One region of the Clostridium sp. AF34-13 genome, then DNA from elsewhere that is predicted to be linked to it. Evidence: riboswitches for the same ligand, from Rfam matches in the RefSeq annotation. Region 1 holds a riboswitch; the other holds the start of a gene.

Region 1 (12,480 bases):
TCTTTATAATATTCATCTTTTATTTCTGCATTAACCTTACTAGCTGAATAATTACCGACTATTCCACAAATTATAATTGTTAAACTTAAAATATTTGCTAAAATTTTTTCATATTTCTTCATATTTTCCCTCCACTATACTTTACTATCGTCTGCTATTTGTATATTGTTTTTATTATTGCTTTTTATCACCCCTATCTTTTGTTACTTTTATACAAATATTTACTACTTTTCCATAATATCATCATTGTTTTGCCCTGTCAAATATTTTTATCATCAAATATTTATATTCATTTCTGACAATACAATTCTTTTCTTCTGTTTTCTAAGTCAAACAGACTAGTGCAATGTATCAATGATACATTACACTAGTCTGCTAAATCTTTATATTTATTTTTCTCCGAAAATCTTTCCTGCAACCACTGCTATCACAATAGTAACAGCCATATCAGGCAATGTATTTCCGACAGGTATATCTACAGTCATAAGATAACGGTAGAGTATAAATCCGATAACCCAGATGATTGCATTTATCATATCAACTTTCTTACTGCTCTTATCTGCTTTTAAGATAAAGTAATCTGCTATCTGTATAGCTATCATTGGTGCGAACACCGAACCGATAAGGTACATGAAGTCTGTTATATCATCCATAGGGAATAATATTGCTGCAACTGTTCCGATTACGGTTACTGCTATTGTCACATATTTTCCGTTTAATTTTGATAAAATAGTTTCACTTGATATTCCGGCTGAATATGCATCAAGGAATGTTGTTGTCACTGTTGAAAATACAACAATCAAAAGACCAACAATTCCAAGTCCTGCTTTTACCATTATCTGTGCAACATCACTTTCTCCCGTAAATATAGCTGCACCCATTCCTATAATATACATCCAGCAGCTTACGATTCCATAAACTATCGTGCTTACAAGTGTTGCCTTTACAGGCTCTTTTGCTTCTCTTGTATAATCACTTATAAGTGGAAGCCATGACAACGGCATAGCTACCGCAAGCTCTACTGCTGCTCCAAAGCTCATGCTGTCGCCTGATACTTTTACTCCTGATGTATCGCTAAAGAATATAACCTTACACATTATTATAGTAAGAATAAATAATGCAGCCATTGCAACAGTATTTATTTTTCCAAGATTTGTTATTCCAATCACAACCCAGAGAATAATAAGAGCACCGATTACAAGACACCACACCCAGTTTCCTGTATTAAATATTCCATTTGCTGCAAGTGCTCCATCATAGATCATAATAGAAGTCCATCCCACAAGCTGGAGCACATTTAAAAATGCAAAAAATTTGCTTCCATCCGCACCAAAACTCATAGTAACAGTATCCATTGCACTTTTTCTTTCTTTTCCACCTATGATTCCTGCACAAAAAAGCATAAGGCAACCTATAATATGACCGATTATGATAGCAAGTATTCCTTTACCAAAACCGAGCGATGCAAACGATGTTCCCGTAAGTATCTCGGCTATCGAAAGTCCGGCTCCAAACCATATAAGCCCGTTTTCAAATAATGATGTTCTTCCCTTGTTTTCCATTTAATTCCTCTTTCTTACTTCTTATTATTTCTTTTCTTGTTATCTTATATAAATATTTGTGAAACTCCCAATAAACTATATTTTGTTTTTGCAACTTTACATATCATAAACAAGGAGCTTATGACATTTAATATAGTATAAAGTCTTTCAAATATAACGGATTGCTCCATTGCTACGCAATTTTGACCCTTATTTCATAAATTCATTGTCACACGCAAATGCGTGGTTCATAGGTCCGCTTCCCTTTCCAAGATCAAGCATTGCCGCAAGTGCTCCTGATATATAATCCTTTGCCCTGAGTACCGCCTTATCAAGGTCATATCCTTTTGCAAGATTTGATGCTATGGCACTTGACAAAGTACATCCGGTTCCATGAGTATTAGGATTGTCTATCCTCTTTCCCGTAAACCACTTGTAATCACCATTTCTATATAATAGGTCATTTGCATCATTTATCTGATGACCGCCTTTCATAAGCACTGCACAGTCAAATTTTTCACTTATAAACTTTGCCGCTTCTACCATGTCATTTTCATTCTCAATCTTCATTCCTGATAAAACTTCACCCTCAGGTATGTTTGGTGTGAGAACTGTTGCTATCGGAAGCAGTTTTTTCTTTAATGTACTTATCGCATCATCAGTTATGAGTTTTGCACCGCTTGTCGCAACCATAACGGGGTCAACAACTATATTTTTTGCCTTATACTCTATGAGTTTATCTGCGATTTTTTCTATAAGTCCGCTTGCCGATACCATTCCTATCTTTACCGCATCAGGGTAAATGTCCGTGAATATCTCGTCAATCTGCTCTCCTAAAAATTCAGGTGTCACATCCATGATAGCAGTCACACCCGTAGTATTCTGTGCCGTAAGTGCAGTTATCGCACTCATCGCATATACTCCGTTGCTTATCATTGTTTTTATATCAGCCTGAATTCCTGCTCCACCGCTTGAATCACTTCCTGCTATTGTTAATGCTGTTTTCAAAATTTATGTCCTCCTTTTTTTATTTATGTACTCTCGGTATCTGCGAAACTATCACCAATCTGCCTGAGTCAAACGGATATTGACAATCCGTTCCACTACCTGCTCGTAACACTATTAACTGCTATCGCAGAATATCAGTTTCGCAATTTCCTATAATCGTGCTACATCATATAAAAAGCCACAAAAAAAGAATATACATAACTACCATGCATATTCTCAACATAAATCATTGCAAATCTATACCGACAACTTCCTACGCTGGCATTATCCATCAGGTTATAAGGGTTAAGATACGCAATCTACTCTCAGCCTGTTTCACGCACAAGCTCCCCCGCATCGGCTATTATACATTAAGTTTATAATTAGTGCAAGTTGTTTACAGTATTTTTATGGCTGAACTGTTAATCTTCATCAAACTATGGTATAATTATTTTAGAAAGAAATTTTTCAAAATTATAATCTGAAAACAGACCAATAGGTCAATAGGTCAAAATGAAAAGGAGGGATTTCTATGGATATTGCAGCACTCTCTATGGGCATATCACAGGCAGATGTAATAAATAATGTTGAAACCGCAGTTCTTGCAAAAAGTCTAGATACAATGAAAGAAAGCGGAGCCGGTCTTATTGACATGATGAATCGTTCTGCTATGGAAAGGTCTGTCAATCCGGAACTCGGTGCAAATATTGATATTACGATATAAAACTGTTTTCTAAAAATTAACCCCCATCTATGTTGTGAATATTTTCATTATACAGATGGGGTAGTTTTTTATTCTTTTTTACTCTATTATTAAATGAGCTGTTGACCTTATAATATCAGTAAAATGTTCAACTTCTCCTTTAGAATATCTATTATTTTCTATCTTATAAGAAAGTAGCTGTCAACACCTAATTTTACATCTAAATACAATAATCACTCCATCCACCCTCATCAGTCCCTACACAACTGTTTCGTACCATAAGTTTTCCCTCAAGTTCTGTCCTGACAACACTTTTATGTCCTCCACGCATACGGTCAACTAAAAGATATAATGCAAACTTCCCCATCTCCTCTTTAGGAAGTCTTACTGTTGTAAGCATAGGTCTTGTATATTGTGCTTCTTCTATATCATCACTTGCTATTATAGATGGAATATAATACCTGTTTTTATTTGTTTCAAGGAATTTTAACATCCCGATAGCTGTTATATCGTTTGCACAATATATTCCTGTCGGTCTGTCCTCCGACTGCATAAATTTCTGCATTGCCGCAAACCCCTCCGCTTCTGTCTGCCCGGTCTGTACTATATAATCTGCCTCCGGGTCGATGTCATGTCTGTGCAATGCCTCAAGATACCCACGATACCTCGCTTCATTGTAGCAGTCACCAACATAACCTATACTTGTATGCCCTAGTGATATAAGATATTCTACTGCCATCATGGCAACTTTCTTTCCGTCACACAAAACCTCATCAACCTCATAATTTGTTGAATTACGGTTTACCGAAACGACATTTTTAAATTTGTTATTGAGTTTTTTCAATGCGTCTTTATTACATTTACCAATGATTATAAGACCGTCACATTTCTGCTCAAGCTCATCATACATTTTATCTACCAGCAGATTAAGATCCTCATGGCGGCATTTTTTATCATTTGAAAAAACAGGCATATACCAGACCTTTGTCAATATTGCAACCTGTTTATGTATCTCACTTTCTATCACCCGCAGCAGTTCATTAAAAAACGGATCTGCCGTTGCCTTTTCCATTCGTGTCATAAGAACACTGACATAATAGACTTTTTCTTCCTTCTCCTTAACTCCCATCTTTAGATTTCTTGCAGCAGTATTTGGGGTGTAATTAAGCTCTATCGCAATCTTCCAGATTTTGTCACGAAGCTTGGGAGATGAACATTTATAATTTGGATTGTTGAGCACGCGTGAAACAGTCGAAGCCGATACACCTGCTCTCTCTGCTATTTTCTTGATTGACATGATTTTTTCCTTTCTTACTTAAGGATGTACTCTATGAACAACTTTTGTCTTTTCCCACTTACATTATATTCATACTCTTTCCCTAGGACAACAATAATATTTGAAATCGTTTTCACACACTGCAATCCCCTGATATTCAGGTATTTCATAATTATATACATATAATATTTCAGCCAAAAAATCCCCTGACATAGCTAATCAGATATCTGCCCCCTCTCTGCTGCCTGCCTGATAATGTTAAAATTGCTGGGTTTTCCGTATTTTCATCCTGTTTCCACAAACTCTCCCCAATTAACTTTATTTGTTCACATTTATTAACATATATTTCACATTTAAAACATTACAAGTTCACACTTCCACGATAATATAAACCCATCAAATGAAACAAAATCATTTGATAAGTGCTTAAATTTTTTTCATACCTTCTCCAAACAGTTAAGCGAAAGCTTGACTGTTAGAACCGCTTTCTCCAGCGGTTCTTTTTTTTCGGCAAAACAAAAAACGCAGCTTTATGAAACTCAATTCACAAAACTGCGTTTTTTATCTGACACGCTGCCAACAGATAGCAATTTTTATGTAAACATACATTGCTATCTGCTTTTGACCCTTGCATCATGCTATTTGACAACGGCACCGTTTTCCCTGTTTCTACAGGAATATATACTTACATACAAACAATACCGCAAGTATATACATTAAAGGTTTAACTTTCTTTGCTTTTCCACAAAATACATTGATAACTACATATGATATAACACCGAGTGCGATTCCCTCTGAAATGCTATACATAAGCGGCATTGCAAGAAGTGCAAGATATGCCGGTACTGACTCTGTAAGGTCTGTAAAATCTACACTTATGATTGATGAAATCATAAGGAAACCTACAAAGATAAGTGCAGGTGCAGTAGCAAATGAAGGAATTGCAGTAAATATAGGTGCGAAGATTATCGCAAGCAGGAACATAATACCCGTTACTGCTGCCGAAAGTCCGGTGCGTCCTCCTGCAAGTACACCGGCTGATGACTCAACATATGTTGTAGTTGTTGATGTTCCAAGAACAGCTCCGACTGATGTTGCGATAGCATCGGCAAGAAGTGCAGGCTTGATTCTTGGAAGTTTTTCGTTTTCATCGAGCATACCTGCTTTTGTTGATACACCGATAAGTGTTCCAAGTGTATCAAAAATATCTACAAAGAGGAATGCAAAAAGTACAACGATAAAATCAAGGATTCTGATGCTTGAAAAATCGGCTTTAAAGCACTGTCCAAATGTATCTCCGATAGCTGTAATATCTATCATCTTAAGTGTAGGATATAATGAATAAAATCCGGTGTCAGGATTCGGAACATAAATTCCGACAAGCTGGCACAACATTCCAAGTATCCATGTACTTAATATTCCGATAAGAATAGAACCTTTAACATTTTTTGCATAGAGAATAACTGTTATAAACAATCCGACAAGTGCAAGTAATGCTCCAATTCCTACAGTATGGAAATTTTTTGTAAATCTGACATAAGTAAGAAGTGTAGAATCATCAGCTACTACTATCTTTGCACCCTGAAGTCCGATAAATGCAATGAATAAACCGATACCTGCACTTACACCTTTTTTAAGTGAAGACGGAATTGCATTAAATATAGCTTCACGCACATTTGTAAGCGAGAGCACGATAAATATAAGACCTTCTACAAATACCGCAAGAAGTGCTACTTTCCATGAATATCCCATATTTGCACAAACTGTTCCTGCCATATATGCATTAAGTCCCATACCCGGTGCAAGTGCAAATGGATAATTTGCAAGAAGTGCCATAGCCATACAGCCGATAAACGATGCAATAGCTGTCGCAAGAAGTACCGCATCACGGTTCATTCCCGTGCCGCTCAAAATGTTTGGGTTTACGGCAAGTATATATGCCATAGCCATAAATGTAGTAAGACCAGCTATAACTTCGGTCTTTACATTTGTATTATTTTCCTTTAACTTAAATAACTTATTTAACATAAATAATTATGTCTCCTTTTTTGTATTCTACTTTCCCTCATATGTAATCAATGATGTCACATCATACTTAGCAAGTTTTTCTCTTCCTTTAAGACCGGCAAGTTCGAGCAGGAATAAAATCTTAACTACTTCACCGCCGAGTTCCTCGACAAGCCCTGCACAGGCTTCAATAGTTCCGCCTGTTGCGATAAGATCATCCACAAGAAGAACTTTCTGTCCCGGCTTTATTGCATCCTTATGAATTTCAATCTCAGCCGTTCCATATTCAAGGGCATACGATGCCGTAACTGTCTCACATGGAAGTTTGCCCTTTTTGCGGCACGGAACAAATCCTTTGCCGAGTGCATATGCAATAGGCATACCGAAAATAAATCCTCTTGATTCAGTACCGACAACAACATCAAAATCAACATCCCTGACAGCCTCTATCATGGAATCAATAGCAAGTTTAAGCCCGTCCGGATCCTGTATCACTGATGTAATATCACGAAACATTATGCCTTTGCTTGGAAAATCCGGAATACATCTTACATAGTCCTCTAATTTCTTCATTTTATCTGTATCCTCCTTTTAAAATAAGCTAATAAGTAATTGCGAAACTAATTTTAGGTTGTGTTAATTGCACACATTATATGCATTTCGCAAATGCTTAAAATAAGATAATGTCACCTCTCTTATGAGGGAACAGTAACTGCATTTAACAATGCACAATCTTTTTTATTATAGCAAAAAATCACCATATTATCAATATTTGTAACAGTTCAGCCATAAAATCAGGGTAACAGTTCAGCCTTCCATTTATTACATTCATAAACCTGCCAGCAAACTGTCAGTCACTGCTACGCAGCTTATGTTTACCTCATATAATAAATAAAAGGCTATTCTACCGTAAAAATATAATCAGCAATACAATGAGCAATCTCAGATATTATCGATTATATTTTTATGGCTGAACTGTTACTAAGATTAAAATAATGTAAATTTACAAATATATACAATGACAAATACTATCAGGTACACAACCGGTATGCCACGATACAGTCCTTTAAAGTCCTGTCTGCTCATAGTCATATGTAATATGATTGAAATAAATACATACCACAAAAGTACAGTCTGCCATACCGCTAATGCCGCACCATAAACAGTAAGATAATAATAAATACCCGCACTTGTCAATGCACCGCAGAATACCGGTGCTATCGAAGCCAATGCCTGCTGAATTGACCTCATTATTATATTTCCCCTTGTCACATACTCGACATATCCGAGCCTGTCACCGTCAGGATGAAAGAATACTATTTTGGTAACTTTCGCTCCCGTAACCGTTGCAAGCAGGGCATGAGACAGTTCATGGTGGAATACTCCTATAAAAGTCAGTCTGTTAAATATAAAATAGGTGAAACTGCCGCCAAGAAAGGCTGCTGTCACCGAATAAAGAAGTTTTACAAACTGCTCTATGACAACTCCCGCACCCGGTATTGCAAAAGTCAATATCAATGCTGTCAAAAGATAGTTTACATATATATTATCCATAAATTTCTCCTGTATATCATAAATTAAATATCTGTTAGACAAAAATTTGAGGTGCGGCACATCCGGTACCGCACCCACATACTTCTAAATATGCCAAGTTGTTAAGCTATTTTCTTTATTTCAACATCATCACTTGTTTCTCTCTATTTCCTGCGTCTGAATATAAGTGATAAAGCACATAATTCCGCCCCAACAAGGCAGATTATTGTAGGAATAGTCAAGCACAACCCCTTCTTTCACTCATTCTGTTATTTATTTTCGTACTATCAGCTTTCTTATCATATCTACCGGGATAATAAGCACAGCAAGCAACATTGACACAACAAGTGCTTTTACGCTAAGCATCGTTGTATCAAATACCGGACCGCCTATCTGAATGATAATTGTTTGCAATACAAATATTGCTCCCATTACAAGCCCAAAATTTTTATTCTCGCTTATATGCTCAAAGAGATTAAATCTCTCAGATCTTGTATTTAAACTATTTAATATTATCGAATAGATAAAGAAGGCAAACATAAATGTCTTTTCGTAAAGTTCAGGATTTTTACATCCTTCAGGCATTACAAATGATGTTATACCGCCCACATTTTCAAGTATCAGTATTGAACCTAATGTGATAAATATAGCACTGACTCCTATTGCTGACTTGATATACCCGGTGAGGATATTGTCAGTTCTTTTTGCAGGCTTCTCGTCCATATATCTGTTAAGAATAGGTTCACCACCAAATGCCATTGCTGCAAGCGTATCCATTATGAGGTTTATCCACAATATCTGCACGATTGAAAATGGCTCTGTCCAGCCAAGTATAGGTGCAAGAATGTTCATAAGAAGTGTACTTATATTTACCGTAAGCTGGAAAATAAGGAACTTGCCGACTGATTTTGCCATTGTTCTTGAGTTAAGTACGCAGTCTTTTATTGAAGTAAGACTGTTATTAAGAATAACTACATCACCGGCTTCCTGTGCAACTGCAGTTCCGTCACCCATAGCAAATCCTATATCAGCCTGTTTTAACGCAGGTGCATCATTTACACCGTCACCAGTCATACCACAAACATTGTCAAGCTGCTGTGCGATAGATACTAAACGCTTCTTGTCGAGAGGCTTTGCACGGCTTACAACCTTAAGATGTGGAAGTTCTTTTTTAAGCTCCTCATCTGACATTTTTTCAAGTTCTTCATGTGTGAGAACAACATCGTTCTTCTCATCCACGAGAATACCGGCTTCTTTTGCGATAGCCGTTGCTGTCTCCTCAGCATCACCTGTCACCATGACAACCTGTATTCCGGCACCGTTAAGCACCTCAACTGTCTCGATTGCATCTTTTCTGACATTATCCCTGAGACACAATACTGCAAGAAGTATTTTCTTTCCATCTGCTATCTTTGCAACAGATAAAAGTTTCATAGTACGCTTAGCCTGTGCTCCCATCTGTTTTATAACCTTTTCTTTGTCAGCAGCAGTAAACTCTTTTATGCTTCCGTCTGCTGTCTCATAGTGGGTAATGTCATCAATTATCTGCTCTGTTGCACCTTTCCAGTAAACTACACCGTCGTTAAGTTCCACGATGGCACATTTCTTTTCAGAGTCAAATCCATTATTTTCTTTAACTCTTTTTTCAATTTCATCCTCATCCGGCTTTGCATTGTTGGCAAGAGCATAAGAAAGAAGTGCCCTGTCCATGTTGTTACTTCCGATAGCCTTTCCCTCTGATACTTTAGCAAGGTTATTGACTGTTATCGCATCAATAAAGTCAGCATTTAACAGTTTATCAGCAATCTCTCCATCACCTGTGATAAATTCTACCAAAGAGAGATTTCCCTCTGTGATAGTACCTGTTTTATCACTGAACAAAAGGTTCATATAAGCGGAATCTGAAAATGCAGCTTTGTGGCTTACTAAAATATTCTTTTTATACATTGACTCAGTATTCATTGACTGCACAAGACTGTTCATCATCGGAAGTCCCTCCGGAACAGCCATGATAACGATAGAAGCCATAAGCATCACTGCCTCCGCAACAAGCAAAATAACAAATACCGGAGTAATTGCTTCATTCGCTCTTACGATATTTAACACTACCTGTAAAACACCTGCTATGGCTGCTGCTGAGACACCGAGTTTACCGATACCTGCAGCTACTACCTCAAGTTTAAGGCTTGAAGTGTCTTTTCTTTCCTCTTCCTCATTATCTGTAAGTGCCTTATTTATCTTACCAAGCTCTGAAGCATCGCCTATAACAGTTGCCACCATATAAGCCTCACCGCTTGTAACTACAGAACCCATAAACACTTTATTTTCTGATGAATAATCTGTCGACTCTGCATCATCCATATTGTCTGCTGCCACTTTTGACTCATCTCTTGACTCACCGTTTAATGCCGCCTGAGAGACTTTAACATGACCGTCAAAAATAAGTCCGTCAACCGGTACTTTGTCACCAGCCTGTATAAGTATCGTATCACCTTTTACGATTTCATTTGTAGAAATCTTTAAAAGTTTTCCGTCTCTCATTACTTTTGCAAAAGTTTTACTGTACTCCTCCTGCAAAGCTTCACTTCTTGAACTGTTTCTGTACTCCGACAATGTTGAAAAGCCCGTTGCAAGTGCTATTGCAAGAATGATACTCACTATTTCTATTGCATCGTTTCCGCCTGAAATAGCCGGAAATATAACACCAAGTACCGCAAGCACAATTTTAAGCAGAAGTGCAAAACATAAAACTTTTATCCATATATCATCAAATGCTCCTATAAACATTGATAATAATGACTCCGGTTGTTTTTTTGCAAGCTCATTTGTTCCAAACTCTGCTTTACTCTTAGCTGCCTGTTCACCGGACAAGCCTTTTTTAAGGCTGTCCTTTTTCCTTATTTCAATCATGATTAGAAAATTTCCTCTCTTTTTTATATTCACGCAATACTTTATTAAAGCATCACACAATTACCTGCTATCAATTCTTTCTAAAATAAACTTTTTCTGACTTTCAGCATATGCCCTGTCACTTATAATGTCTGCATAATTCACTGATACTTGTATCCTTTGTCCCCTGACCTATGGCATTGAACTTCCACTCTCCGTTATGTCTGTAGATTTCTCCAAATATCATCGCAGTCATTCCCGAATAGTCCTCAGAAAGGTCGTATTTGCACATTTCCCTGTTTGTTTTTCCGTCAACTATTCTTATAAATGCATTTTTTATCATACCAAATTCCTGTTTTCTCTTTATACAGTCATAAATATTTACCACAATGACTATCCTGTCATACTCAGCAGGAACTTTTGAAAGGTCTATAAGTATCTGCTCATCGTCACCCTCACCGTCACCTGTAAGATTGTCACCCATGTGCCTTACAGTCCCTGATTTATGTTCGAGATTTCCAAAATAAACCACATCATTCTTATCGCAGAACTTTCCGTCCTTTAAAAGGATTGCAGTCGCATCACAATCTATGTCAGCTGCCTGTGTTCCAAATAATGATGCAAGAAAACCTTTCTTACTCTCCACAGCGTCCCATCCAAGACCTACAAGTACATTTGAAAGACCGGCACTTTCCTTTGTAAGGCTTACCTTCTGCCCTTTTTTTAAGCTTATTGACATTTCATACCTCCTTTTTAGGCAACCTCAATTCCATAGTGTCCGCAAAGTGCAGCAAGACCACCCTGGAAACCGCTTCCTATCGCATTGAACTTCCACTCTCCGTTGTGTCTGTATATCTCGCCAACTACCACTGCCGTCTCGATTGAAAAATCTTCTCCGAGGTCGTATCTTATAATCTCCTCATTAGTCTCAACATTGACAAGTCTTATATAAGCATTTGACACCTGACCGAAATTCTGTCTCCTTGTCTCTGCATCATAAATTGTTGCCGTAAATGCGATTTTTTCAATATTTGCGGGAATATCAGCAAGATTTACCTCTATCTGCTCATCATCTCCCTCACCGTCACCTGTCCGGTTGTCACCCATATGCTTTATAGCACCTGATGGATGTTCAAGATTTCCATAAAATACAAACTCTTTTTCTGTCGGGCATTTACCATTTGAATCTACCATAAATGCGGCTGCATCAAGATCAAAATCAGCCCCCGAATCAAATGCATTAACATCCCATCCAAGACCTACCATAACATTTTTAAGTCCAGGATTTCCTTTTGTAAGATCTACTTTCTGTCCTTTTGATAAATTAATTGGCATAACTCATTTCCTCCTCTTTTTAAATGTAAAAATTTCATTAATATAAGTATAACACTAAAAGTATTTATCTAATACTTAAGTTTTTATTAACGCTTAACAGCACCGCCATATGTTTCCATAAACTCTTTCTTAATCTGGTCAAGTCTTGCTGCATCATCAATACGCTGTTTTCTGGCATTTTCCTGAATAGCTCTTGTCTCGTCAATACC
Region 2 (12,480 bases), on a different contig from region 1:
CAACTTCATCAAATGCACCATAAACGATTTTCTGAGCAACACCCTTTTTACCATCTAACATGATGTTGTTTACAAGCTTAGTAACAACCTTGTTCTTGTAAACTGGATCTGCTAACACGTCTCTTTTCTGTATATGTCCTTTACGTGGCACGTTACTTCCCTCCTTAACATTATTTAGCGATACTAACAGCCGACACTGCATTCTCGTATCACTATCATTAATTCATCGGTACTCACAATTTTTAAGTGTCCGCACCAGGTTAATTATGTGAAATTAATCCGGCACTTCTCCAAATTAGTGAATCTTACTTCTTAGGTCTCTTTGCTCCATACTTAGAACGACCCTGCTTTCTGTTTGCAACACCTGCTGTATCAAGTGTACCACGAACGATATGGTATCTTGTACCAGGTAAATCCTTTACTCTACCACCACGGATAAGAACTACGCTATGCTCCTGAAGGTTATGTCCTTCACCCGGAATGTAGCTAGTTACTTCGATACCGTTTGAGAGACGAACTCTGGCTGTTTTTCTAAGAGCTGAGTTAGGTTTCTTAGGTGTAGCAGTACGAACTGCAGTACAAACACCTCTCTTCTGTGGAGAGCTCTGTGCTACTGTTTTCTTGTTCAAAGAATTGTAAGTGTACTGAAGTGCAGGAGAATTAGACTTCTTTGTTGAGGCCTTTCTTCCTTTTCTTACTAACTGGTTAAATGTTGGCATTAATTTCACCTCCTATGTTTATAGTTAAAAAGTTCATGTATGCAAAAAACGCACACTCACTTAGTATAATAAGCAAGTATGCGCTTGTCAAGTGTTTTTTGGGATTTTTTATCTGTTTTTTTGTAACAGTTCAGCCATAAAAAGATAATTTGCAATACAATTAGCTTGTTTGCTAATTTATAAATATATGAAATTCAAGACGGAACTACTATATTTCTTCTTTCAGCTCAGATAAAACATCTTTTATGCTGCATAATGAAAATCCTTTGCGGTAAAGCTTTGCAATAATCTTTTGACTTTCTTCATATGATAATGAAGCGAGCATATCTGCATCTATGCCGAGTTTTTCTATCTGTCTTCTAAGTGCCGTACTGTCATCATAATCTATATTTTCAAGTGCAAGCTCTATATACTCGTCTGCTATATGCCTTTTATAAAGATCCTGTTTCATTCTCTTTATACTTCGGCTCTCATGATATATCTCAACAAATCTTTTCGCATAACGCTCATCATCTATATAATGAAAACTTCTGACATACTCAACCGCACTTTCCACGGCTTCTTCTGAAAAACCTGCCTTATTAAGTTTGTCAGTAAGCTCCCACTCTGTCCTGTCATTATGCTGTAATATAAGCATTGCTCTTTTTTTAGCCTTTAATATCTCATCACTTTTTTGTCTGTTGTCTTTATTATCTTCTATCATCGCCATGATATATCCTAAGCTTCTGTCTCACCGGCATTATTATCTGCTTCTGCCGTAACATCTGCCTGCTCATCAGCAAATACACTTTCCTCATCCTCTGTCTTGGTTTCTTTTGAGAATTTTTCTCTTACCTTTTCTTCTATCTCTGCCATAACATCAGGATGTTCTTTAAGGTATGTCTTGGCATTTTCCCTGCCCTGACCTATCTTGCTGCCGCCGTATGCATACCACGCACCACTCTTGTTTACTATGTCTTCTTTTGCAGCAAGGTCAAGTATATCACCCTCTCTTGATATACCCTCACCGTAGATAATGTCAACTTCTGCCTCACGGAATGGAGGTGCAACTTTATTTTTAACAACTTTTATGCGTGTACGGTTTCCGATGGCTTCACCATCTTTCTTTATCTGTTCACCGCGCCTTACCTCAAGCCTGATCGATGAATAATACTTAAGTGCACGGCCACCTGTAGTAGTCTCAGGATTTCCAAACATTACACCTACTTTTTCACGAAGCTGGTTTATAAATATAACCGTACAACTCGTCTTTCCTATGATAGCCGTAAGTTTTCTAAGTGCCTGTGACATAAGTCTTGCCTGAAGACCTACATGACTGTCTCCCATATCTCCCTCTATCTCAGCCTTTGGAACAAGTGCCGCAACTGAATCCACAATAACTATGTCTATCGCACCCGAACGAACCATAGTCTCCGTAATCTCAAGAGCCTGCTCACCTGTATCAGGCTGTGATATATATAAATTGTCAATATCGACACCTATCTTTTTTGCATATACCGGGTCAAGTGCGTGCTCTGCATCTATAAATCCTGCTATACCGCCTCTTTTTTGTACTTCTGCGACCATATGAAGTGCAACCGTAGTCTTACCACCTGACTCAGGTCCATATACCTCAACTACTCTGCCCTTTGGAACACCGCCTACTCCAAGAGCTATGTCAAGTGAAAGGGAACCTGACGGTACAGTTTCCACATTAAGATGTGCATTGTCTCCGAGCTTCATGACCGCACCCTTTCCGTAGTTTCTCTCTATCTGTGCCATAGCTGACTCTAACGCTTTTAACTTATTTTCATCAATATTTGGTTTTGCCATCTTCTAATCCTCCTTTTACGAACAGATGTTCCTAACATCTATATTATATTGTTTTTCAATACTTGTCAATCATTTTTTTCAGCAATGCTATAAGTGTAATGTATTATATTGTTTTTGCAAATACATTTCTATGTAATATTTTCACAAATCATTCCTAAGTTTTCTGTGCACTTCTTATAACAAAAATTGTGATTTAATGATTTTTCATAAGATTTCAAAAACATTCACAAAATATGGATTTTTTTTAATTTATTTTTCGTTTCACCTGACATGAATTTTGTGATAAAATAAAAATTACATTCTATAGTTAATTATTTTGAAAGGTCGTGTTTAAAATGACAGATATAAATATACACGAAGGAGATTTCTACAGACACTTTAAAGGACAGATATACCAGATACGCACCATTGCAACAAACAGTGAAGACGAAAGTCTTATGGTGGTTTATCAGGCAATGTACCCTCCTTTTAAAGTCTGGGTACGCCCACTGTCAATGTTTACCGAAAAACTTGACACTTCAAAATATCCTGATGCCGGGCAGACTTACCGTTTTGAAAAGATAAATTTTGATGACAGTCCTGATATTGACATCAACACATATAATAAGAATAAAACCGAAACTATCAAATCTGTGCACAACGATATAAAAAATACCACGACATTTTTACATAATAGTGAAAATGACATCAAAATATCTTCACCAAATGTCGTTTCAAACACAGATGCACCACAGGTAAGTGAGGACGATTTTATATCTGATGATATTTCCATATCAGATGAAGAAATGACTGATATTCTTTTATCCGGACAGGTTGAGCGAAAATTAACCGACAGACTTTCCGATAAACAGATAGCTGCCAAAGGCTTTATGATATTTCTTGATGCCGACAGCTACCATGACAAGCGGCTGATATTCCTTAGTCTCAGGCAATATTTAAACGATACCATGTTGAATAATATTGCAGTCACTCTCGACCTTGTTCTTGATGAAGGCAGTCCCGAACAGCATTTTGATACGATTTTAAACTGCCTCGAAACCCATGAACATTATGAATGTAACAGGCTTCGCTAAAAATGATAAAATGTACTCTCGGAATCTTCTGAACGAAGAATTTTGAAATGGATTTTTGATATATAATGACATTTTCGCAATACATACAAAGTATGTATGCGTACACGGTGTGTACGACGAGAAAATAGAAACAGTTTATCGGGAATACAGCCGAAACAACTCGTTTTGAGAAGATACTGCGAGTACATTAAATAAGAAATGAGGATAAATAAATGAAAGTAAATAAAGAAAGTATGCTTGTATATGCAATAACAGACAGACATTGGACAGGTGAAAAAACGCTTGAACAGCAGGTTGATGAAGTTCTTAAAAACGGTGCCACTTTTTTGCAAATACGCGAGAAAAATATGCCACATGATGAACTTGTAAAAGAGGCTGTCCTTATTAAAGAGATTGCAAAAAAATATAATGTTCCCGTTGTAATAGACGATGACATTTATGCCGTTATCGAGTCAGGTGTTGACGGTGTGCATATCGGTCAGAAAGATATGGATTATATTGAAGCAAGAAAACTTCTCGGTGATGACAAGATAATAGGTATGACGGCACCAAGTGTTGAACTTGCAAAGAAAGCAGAAAAACTCGGTGCTGACTATATCGGTGCAGGAGCGGTCTTTAACACAAGCACAAAAAAAGACACCAAACCACTTGAACTTAGCACACTTAGGGAAATATGCAGCAGCATTTCCATTCCAGTTGTCGCAATCGGTGGTATCGACCACTCGAATGTCAGAAAACTTAAGGGAACCAATATTGACGGAGTTGCCGTAATCTCCGCACTTTTTGGAGCAGATGACCCTGGCGAAGCCACTAGAGAACTTGTTTCAATTATGAAAGATGTAGTTAAATAAAAAAATTTTCGGAGGTAGCAATGAACACAACTCATAAGCTGCATATTTTTGATATGGACGGTACGATACTCGACTCAATGCCAATGTGGTCTACCATAGCATCGGATTATCTTGACTCATATGATATTCCACATGACGATGATGTAAATAAACTTATAGAGGCATACACACTTGAAAATGCCGCAAAATATTTTATAGAACTCGGACTTGATAAAACGATAGACGATATAATCAAAGATATTTATGATTTTTCTTTTAATAAATATAAAAATGAAATACCGGCAAAACCGGATATGGCAGAACTTTTGAAAAAACTTCATGAAACCGGTGAGACAATTATCCTTTTATCGGCATCACCTGTACAATGTGCCGTGGCTGCCTTTAAACGGCTTAACATCCTGGAATATTTTGATAAACTTTTTTCATGTCAGGATTTTGAGACAGATAAGACTGTTCCTGAAACTTTTATAAATGTAGCTGCTTCTCTAGGCTTTAAACCCGAAGATGCAATCGTATATGAAGATGCACTATATTCAATACGCTCGGCAAAAGCCGCAGGCTGCAAAACAGTCGCAATATATGATGACTTCGCCAGAAATGAATGGGACGAAATTTTAAAAACAGCAGATGAGATATTTATAACACCTGATATGCATAAAAATATAACAAAAATGTAAATAATATAATAGCGAAACTTTTGTAATCTTAGTAAAGCAGATATTCGCAATTTGTTTCATTACTTGCTCATATAAAATTATGAGGATATAACAACTGTTATATCCTCATAATCATTACAACTTAGATTAAGTTTCACAATCCCAAAAAATCATTCATCAAATATAGAAACAATTTCTCCGTCAAGAATCTTATTCATGTTCTTTACTGCACAGAAGTTTCCGCACATTGAGCAGGTATCTTCCTTTTCAGGCTTTGCTGATGCACGATAATTTCTTGCTTTTTCAGGGTCTATCGAATACTCAAATGTCTTTTCCCAGTCAAGTTCTTTTCTTGCCTGTCCCATATTGTCATCCCAGTCTCTTGCTCCCGGAACTCCTTTTGCTATATCGGCAGCATGGGCCGCTATCTTTGATGCGATTATTCCCTCTTTTACATCATTTACATCAGGAAGTCTAAGATGCTCAGCAGGTGTTACATAGCATAAGAATGATGCCCCATATGTAGCTGCTATCGCTCCACCTATCGCTGCTGTTATATGATCATATCCCGGTGCTATATCAGTAACAAGCGGTCCAAGTACATAGAATGGTGCTCCCTTGCACATTGCCTGCTGTACTTCCATATTTGCCTTAATCTGGTTAAGCGGCATATGTCCCGGTCCCTCTATCATTACCTGAACATCTTTTTCCCATGCTCTGTTTGTAAGCTCAGAAAGTGCTATAAGTTCCTCTATCTGTGCCGCATCAGTGGCATCCTTAAGACATCCCGGACGGCAGGCATCACCAAGACTCATTGTAACATCATACTGCCTGCATATATCGAGTACCTCATCATAATACTCATAGAACGGATTTTCATTTCCTGTCATCTCCATCCATGCATAAATGATAGAGCCACCTCTTGAAACTATATTCATGAGTCTTTTATTTCTCTTAAATTTTCTTGCTGTCTCTTTGTTTATTCCACAATGAATAGTCATAAAGTCAACACCGTCCTCAGCGTGCATTCTTACAACATCAATCCACTCTTTTGCAGTAATATCCTTAAGTGCTTTCTTATAATAAACAACGGCATCATAAATCGGAACAGTTCCGATAACGGCAGGACATTCACTTGTGAGTTTGCGTCTGAATACCTGTGTATCGCCGCATGAACTTAAATCCATAATAGCTTCTGCACCCATATCAACGGCACTCTTAACTTTTTCCATCTCCATGTCAAGATCAGTCCAGTCTCTCGATGTTCCGAGATTGACATTTATCTTTGTTCTAAGTTTTGTTCCTATTCCACTCGGCTTTAAACACTTGTGGTTTTTATTGGCAGGAATAATAACCTGTCCCTTTGCAACAAGCTTTATAAGCTCATCCTTATCAATCTTTTCATCCTCAGCAACTGCAAGAAGTTCCTTTGTGTAAATACCTTTTCTAGCGGCATCCATCTGTGTAGCGTATTCCATTTTTACCTCATTTCTGCACACATCTTTTGTGCGTAATTATTTTTCTGTTGACCTAAAACATGGCAAAACCAGCGTTTTGCAACAAGAATTGTGAAACAATTCTTGTTGGCATCACGCTATGTTATGAGCATTTCCCTATACATAAAAAACTCCGGATAACTGATGTAATACACCAGTCTCCGGAGTGACCATGCAAAATATTTAAAACATATGTGAACCATTTAAACAGAAGTTTTAAATCTTTAATATTTATAACTATCTATATATAAATATTAAAAATTTCAAACCGTAATCCACATAAACAATATCTGCCTACGACAGTACTAACTGTATCAGGTCATATGGGTCGGATAAAATCCCTCTCAGCATTAAGCTCCCCAGATGTATTTGATTATATTTACTTTCAATACTAATGTCAAGATATTTTTTACATTTTAACATACGAAAATGAAAGGCTGAACTGTTACTACGAAATTTCCTGCCCGATAACACCTTTATCACCAAATGTCAAGTATTGACTATCACCCACAAAAAAGCTACCATTATATTAAAACTTTTTATTAAGATTTTAAGGAAAAATCTGTCTTAAATTGTATTTTTCTAAAATATATTTGGAGGTTATTTATGATACTGGGGCTTTCCATTTACTTTATTCTGATGAATTTCTATGTTTTTAGCATTTTAGGCTGGGTTTATGAGAGCACTTTTGTTTCGATAAGAACCGGAAAGCCTGTCAACAGAGGCTTTCTCGTCGGTCCGATGCTTCCTTTATACGGTACGGGTGCTACTCTTGTTTATGTACTTTTACGACCTGTTTCCAGTCACCCGTCACTGCTTTACGCTCTCGGTATGCTTATTGCTACTGTTATAGAATACATCACATCTTATGTGCTTGAAAAACTTTTTCATGCTAAATGGTGGGATTACTCAAAAGCCCCTTACAATTTAAACGGCAGGATTGCCATTATCCCCTCTATGTTCTGGGGATTTCTGACTTTATTTTTGTTTGATGTCCTTGAACCGTTTGCAATATGGCTTATCGGTCTTATACCCGAGGCAACAGGGCTAAAAATACTTGCAGTTCTTATCTTGATTTCACTTGCCGATCTGACATACACAATTATTGAAACTGTTAATTTCAGAAAACAGTTGGAAACACTTTATACATTCAGACAGGAACTTGAACAGCAGTTTCAGGAATTACAGCTTAACTCATTGAAAGATGACCTCTTGGCAAAAATCGGTCTAAGTGAAAAAATAGAAAATATCCGTGAAAAACTTGCATCCTTAAAAGAAACTGTTATTGAAGAACCTAAGCTACGCCTTATTGAAGAAAAATTAAGTGATTATCGTGAAAAAAGCCGTTCTCTGTTAAAAAACAAACACTTTTTCATGGGAAACAGGCGTATTGTGGATGCATTCCCAACTATGCGATTTATTCCTAAAAATAAATCATCAATATCAGTAAAGGAGATGATTGGATATATAAATACAAAAGTCAAAAAAAATAATAAAGACTGACTGCCGGTTTGATTTTCACCGGTATATGTATTACATCATGTAACATTCAGAGCACATGAAATCCATTAAAGAAAGCAGGAATATTATGAAGATCATTAAAAGAAGCGGTTCAGAAAACGAGTTTGATGCAGATAAGATAATCGCCGCAATAAGCAAAGCAAATACAGAAGTTCCGACTATGGAACGCCTTTCAGAAGAACAGATAGCTGAAATAGCATCAAATGTTGAAAGTATATGCGAAGAAATGCACCGTGCCTTAAATGTTGAAGAGATACAGGATCTTGTCGAAGACCAGATAATGAACAAGCGTGCATTTGCCCTTGCCAGAAAGTATATAACCTACCGCTACAACAGGGCACTTGTAAGAAAATCAAATTCAACTGACAAACAGATCTTAAGTCTTATCGAATGTGACAATGAGGAAGTCATGCAGGAAAATTCCAACAAAAACCCTACTGTAAACAGCGTCCAGCGTGACTATATGGCTGGTGAAGTAAGCAAGGATATAACTAAAAGATTTTTACTTCCTGAGGATATTGTCAGAGCACACGAACAGGGAATAATCCACTTTCACGACTCAGATTATTTTGCACAGCATATGCACAACTGCTGCCTTGTAAACCTTGAGGATATGCTCCAGAACGGCACTGTCATAAGCGAGACTATGATAGACACACCAAAAAGTTTTGCCACTGCGTGCAATATTGCAACACAGAGTATCGCACAAATAGCAAGTTCACAGTATGGCGGTCAGAGTTTTTCACTTGCACATCTCGCTCCGTTTGTCGATGTGAGCCGCAAAAAATATTTTAAACAGGTAACTGCTGAATTTGAGACCGCAGGAATAAATTATACTCATGAACAGGTTGAAAAAGTTGTCGAGATAAGAGTTAAAGACGAGATAAAGCGTGGCGTACAGATGATACAATACCAGGTTATCACGCTTATGACTACAAATGGACAGGCTCCTTTTGTTACTATATTTATGTATCTCAATGAAGCAAAAGACGAGAGAACAAAGACAGACCTTGCAATGGTCATAGAGGAGATATTGAACCAGCGTATCCTCGGTGTGAAAAACGAAAAAGGCATCTACATCACACCCGCTTTTCCAAAACTTCTCTATGTGCTTGAAGAAGATAATATCACAGAGGGCTCAAAATACTGGTATCTGACAAAACTTGCCGCAAAATGTACCGCAAAAAGAATGGTTCCCGACTATATCTCTGAAAAAGTCATGCTTGACCTTAAAGACGGCAACTGTTATCCGTGTATGGGCTGCCGCTCTTTCCTTACGGTCTATCATGACGAGAATGGTAAACCTAAATTTTACGGCAGGTTCAATCAGGGTGTCGTTACCGTAAATCTTGTAGATATAGCCTGTTCATCAGAAAAAGATATGGATAAATTCTGGCAGATATTTGATAAACGCATGAAACTTTGCAAGAAAGCACTTATGTACCGCCACAACAGACTCAAAGGCACACTATCAGATGTTGCACCTATCCTTTGGCAAAACGGTGCCTTAGCAAGACTTAAAAAGGGCGAAAAAATAGACAAACTTTTATATAATGGCTATTCAACAATATCGCTTGGCTATGCCGGACTTTGCGAGTGCGTACGCTATATGACCGGAAAATCGCACACTTCGCCCGATGCAACCCCTTTTGCACTCGAAGTCATGCAGAAACTTAATGATTATTGCACTAAATGGAAAGCTGAGGAAAATATTGATTTCAGTATATACGGAACTCCGCTTGAATCGACAACATATAAATTTGCCAAATGTTTACAAAAAAGATTTGGCATAATTGAGGGTGTCACTGACAAAAATTATATCACAAACAGCTACCATGTTCATGTAACCGAACCTATAAACGCTTTTGATAAATTAAAATTTGAAGCCCGGTTCCAAAAACTCTCTCCGGGTGGAGCAGTAAGCTATGTTGAAGTTCCAAACCTTGAAAACAACATTGATGCCGTACTTGAAGTAGTCAAATATATTTACGACAATATTATGTATGCCGAACTTAACACTAAAAGTGATTACTGCCAGTGCTGTGGTTATAATGGTCAGATAGAAATTGTCGAAGATGAAAGCGGCAAACTTATATGGCAATGCCCTAATTGCGGCAATACCGACCAGAATAAGATGAATGTCGCAAGACGAACCTGTGGATATATCGGCACCCAATTCTGGAATCAGGGCAGAACACAGGAGATAAAAGAGCGTGTACTTCATCTTTAAACAGATATGAAGTCATAATAAACAAAACAATTCTGCCTCCGTAAATACCAAGCATATATTCGCAGGCTTGTTTTACTATTTTCCTGATAGGCTCAAAAAGCTGTATATCATATATTTCTAATGATATACAGCTTTTATATATAATATATTTAATTTATAACAGTGTATCTAATATTGATTATATGATATTTTCAAAATCCTACTCACACTTTTTTATCGTATCACATAATTTTTGATACTTTTCTCTAAGTATCTCATATAATTCTTCAACACCGTCCAAAGAACCACTTCTTAAAATCTCAACAATCCGGACATCTTCCTCCAATAAATTGTCAAATCCTAAGTTTCCTGACAAGCCTTTTAAGGTATGAGCACATTTAAATGCCTCCCCAACATTTCCCGCCTTAATATTTTCTCCAAGTTTACTGAAATTTTCATCGTCAAGAAATTTTACAAGAAATCTCTCATACAAATCATCTTTTCCCATAAATCTCTCAAGTGCCGTATTATAATCTACTCCCTGAGAAATCAGTCCCTCTTTCATATCTTTACTCATTTTTAATACTATTCCTCCCTCTTTGCAAGATCCATATTTATCTGTGTGAGATAATGAATATACACCTGATTTGTAATCTCTATCTCATATTCTTCTCTAAGTTCTTCCATTTTAAAACTCTTTCTGCCACCATTCCCTGCTCTGTCCCAAAATACTTTCATATCACGATACGGCACATAAAAGCACCTGTTCTCACCTGTAAACATAACAAGAAAAAAAGCAACTCCATCCTGCTTTTCAAACTTAGCCATAAATTCCATCTGATGACTATGTATATTTTGAAGCGGAAATGTTTTTGTCCTGCACTCTTTCGCATCAAAACACACCGGTATGCCCTGAACAGCACCTATATAATCGACTGTACTTTTCTGCTCAAAATATGCAAGTGTGATATGGCGGCTCTGCTTGTCTATCTCTATCGGTGTTATCGGAGTCGGTATTTTCTGCACAAGTGCAAGATTTTCCTGACTGTACTTTTCATTTGTGAAATTTACCGCCTCCTCCAGCATAGAACCTCTGAGTCCTCTCGAATTCCACGATCCCATTTATATTTCCTTTCTTAAATACCTTACCTTTTTACTTGCAAAAATCCCTGTTGTCTATCCCGATACCTTTAAGAATATTCAAAAATTCATCAGGCAGTGCCGCTTCAAAAACCTTATCCCTGTATTTTTTAGGTACTTTTTCATCATTTCCAAGTTTTAGTCTCCATGCGTGCAAAAGCTGGTGTCTAAGTCCAAACTCTTTTCTAAAAATCTTGTAAACATCCTTGTAGCCATATTTTGAGTCTCCAATAATAGGATGACCTATGCTCTTTAAATGTGCTCGTATCTGATGCGACTTTCCGGTCACAAGATGAACTTTAAGCAATGTGTAATATCCATCCTGAAACATACCTTGTCCTAGAGGCTCATACTCTGTTATAATGCGGTGTGCCCCCTCTGACATTTTATCTGAGATAGTAACCGTATTGTGATTTTCATTTTTTGTGAGATAACCGTCAATACGCTTAAACTTGGTAATTTTTCCTTTTACGATACAGAGATAATACTTTTTAAGTTTTCTCTCCCTGAAAAGTTCGTTCATGCTCTGAAGACCTTTTATTGATTTTCCCGCAACGATAAGACCGCTCGTATTTCTGTCAAGGCGATTGCAAATTCCAGGCTTAAAACCCTGAAATGCCTTATCTTCATTGTCTTTCTGACTTTCAAGATACCATGTGATGTGCTCTACAAGTGAAATATCATTCTTATCTGCTTTCTGTGACAGCATATCAACAGGCTTATTTACAACAAGAATATCCTCATCCTCAAAGATAATATCAAGCTTAACTCTCTGCTTCTTTGATGTAGTATCAGCCTTTGATATATACTGTTTTTCTGCACCGGCAATGCCCCTGAATTTATCAATCGTATCATCCGCAAGAAAAAGTTTCACAACATCACCTGCTGCAAGTTTCTCCATACCTGCCGCTTTCTTCCCGTTTAACACAATATTCTTCTTTCGCATCATCTTGTAAAAAAAACTTTTAGGAGCCTCCGGCATAAACTTTGCAAGATACTTATC

The links. A riboswitch is a leader RNA that binds a small molecule or an ion and turns the genes downstream of it on or off. The one in region 1 is predicted to bind thiamine pyrophosphate.
Positions count from the first base shown of each region.
Region 2: another riboswitch for thiamine pyrophosphate. It lies ahead of thiC (phosphomethylpyrimidine synthase ThiC); the one in region 1 lies ahead of thiD (bifunctional hydroxymethylpyrimidine kinase/phosphomethylpyrimidine kinase).

Region 1 covers NZ_QUEB01000014.1:6,010-18,489, reverse strand. Annotated here, with positions in the region: gene DWZ63_RS12030 (RHS repeat-associated core domain-containing protein) at 1-122, opposite strand, end outside; gene cytX (putative hydroxymethylpyrimidine transporter CytX) at 390-1,562, opposite strand; gene thiD (bifunctional hydroxymethylpyrimidine kinase/phosphomethylpyrimidine kinase) at 1,752-2,549, opposite strand; TPP riboswitch at 2,782-2,892, opposite strand; gene DWZ63_RS12015 (YjfB family protein) at 3,061-3,252, shown strand; gene DWZ63_RS12010 (LacI family DNA-binding transcriptional regulator) at 3,452-4,528, opposite strand; gene DWZ63_RS12005 (NCS2 family permease) at 5,177-6,535, opposite strand; gene DWZ63_RS12000 (adenine phosphoribosyltransferase) at 6,563-7,087, opposite strand; gene DWZ63_RS11995 (M50 family metallopeptidase) at 7,502-8,068, opposite strand; gene DWZ63_RS11990 (cation-transporting P-type ATPase) at 8,321-10,957, opposite strand; gene DWZ63_RS11985 (TerD family protein) at 11,076-11,675, opposite strand; gene DWZ63_RS11980 (TerD family protein) at 11,690-12,271, opposite strand; gene DWZ63_RS11975 (toxic anion resistance protein) at 12,358-12,480, opposite strand, start outside.
Region 2 covers NZ_QUEB01000013.1:54,210-66,689, forward strand. Annotated here, with positions in the region: gene rpsG (30S ribosomal protein S7) at 1-151, opposite strand, end outside; gene rpsL (30S ribosomal protein S12) at 306-719, opposite strand; gene DWZ63_RS11670 (regulatory protein RecX) at 928-1,428, opposite strand; gene recA (recombinase RecA) at 1,437-2,531, opposite strand; gene DWZ63_RS11680 (DUF1653 domain-containing protein) at 2,867-3,604, shown strand; gene thiE (thiamine phosphate synthase) at 3,817-4,455, shown strand; gene DWZ63_RS11690 (HAD family phosphatase) at 4,476-5,132, shown strand; gene thiC (phosphomethylpyrimidine synthase ThiC) at 5,282-6,589, opposite strand; TPP riboswitch at 6,882-6,979, opposite strand; gene DWZ63_RS11700 (hypothetical protein) at 7,214-8,110, shown strand; gene nrdD (anaerobic ribonucleoside-triphosphate reductase) at 8,196-10,358, shown strand; gene DWZ63_RS11710 (Hpt domain-containing protein) at 10,558-10,914, opposite strand; gene DWZ63_RS11715 (Holliday junction resolvase RecU) at 10,923-11,459, opposite strand; gene DWZ63_RS11720 (RluA family pseudouridine synthase) at 11,491-12,480, opposite strand, start outside.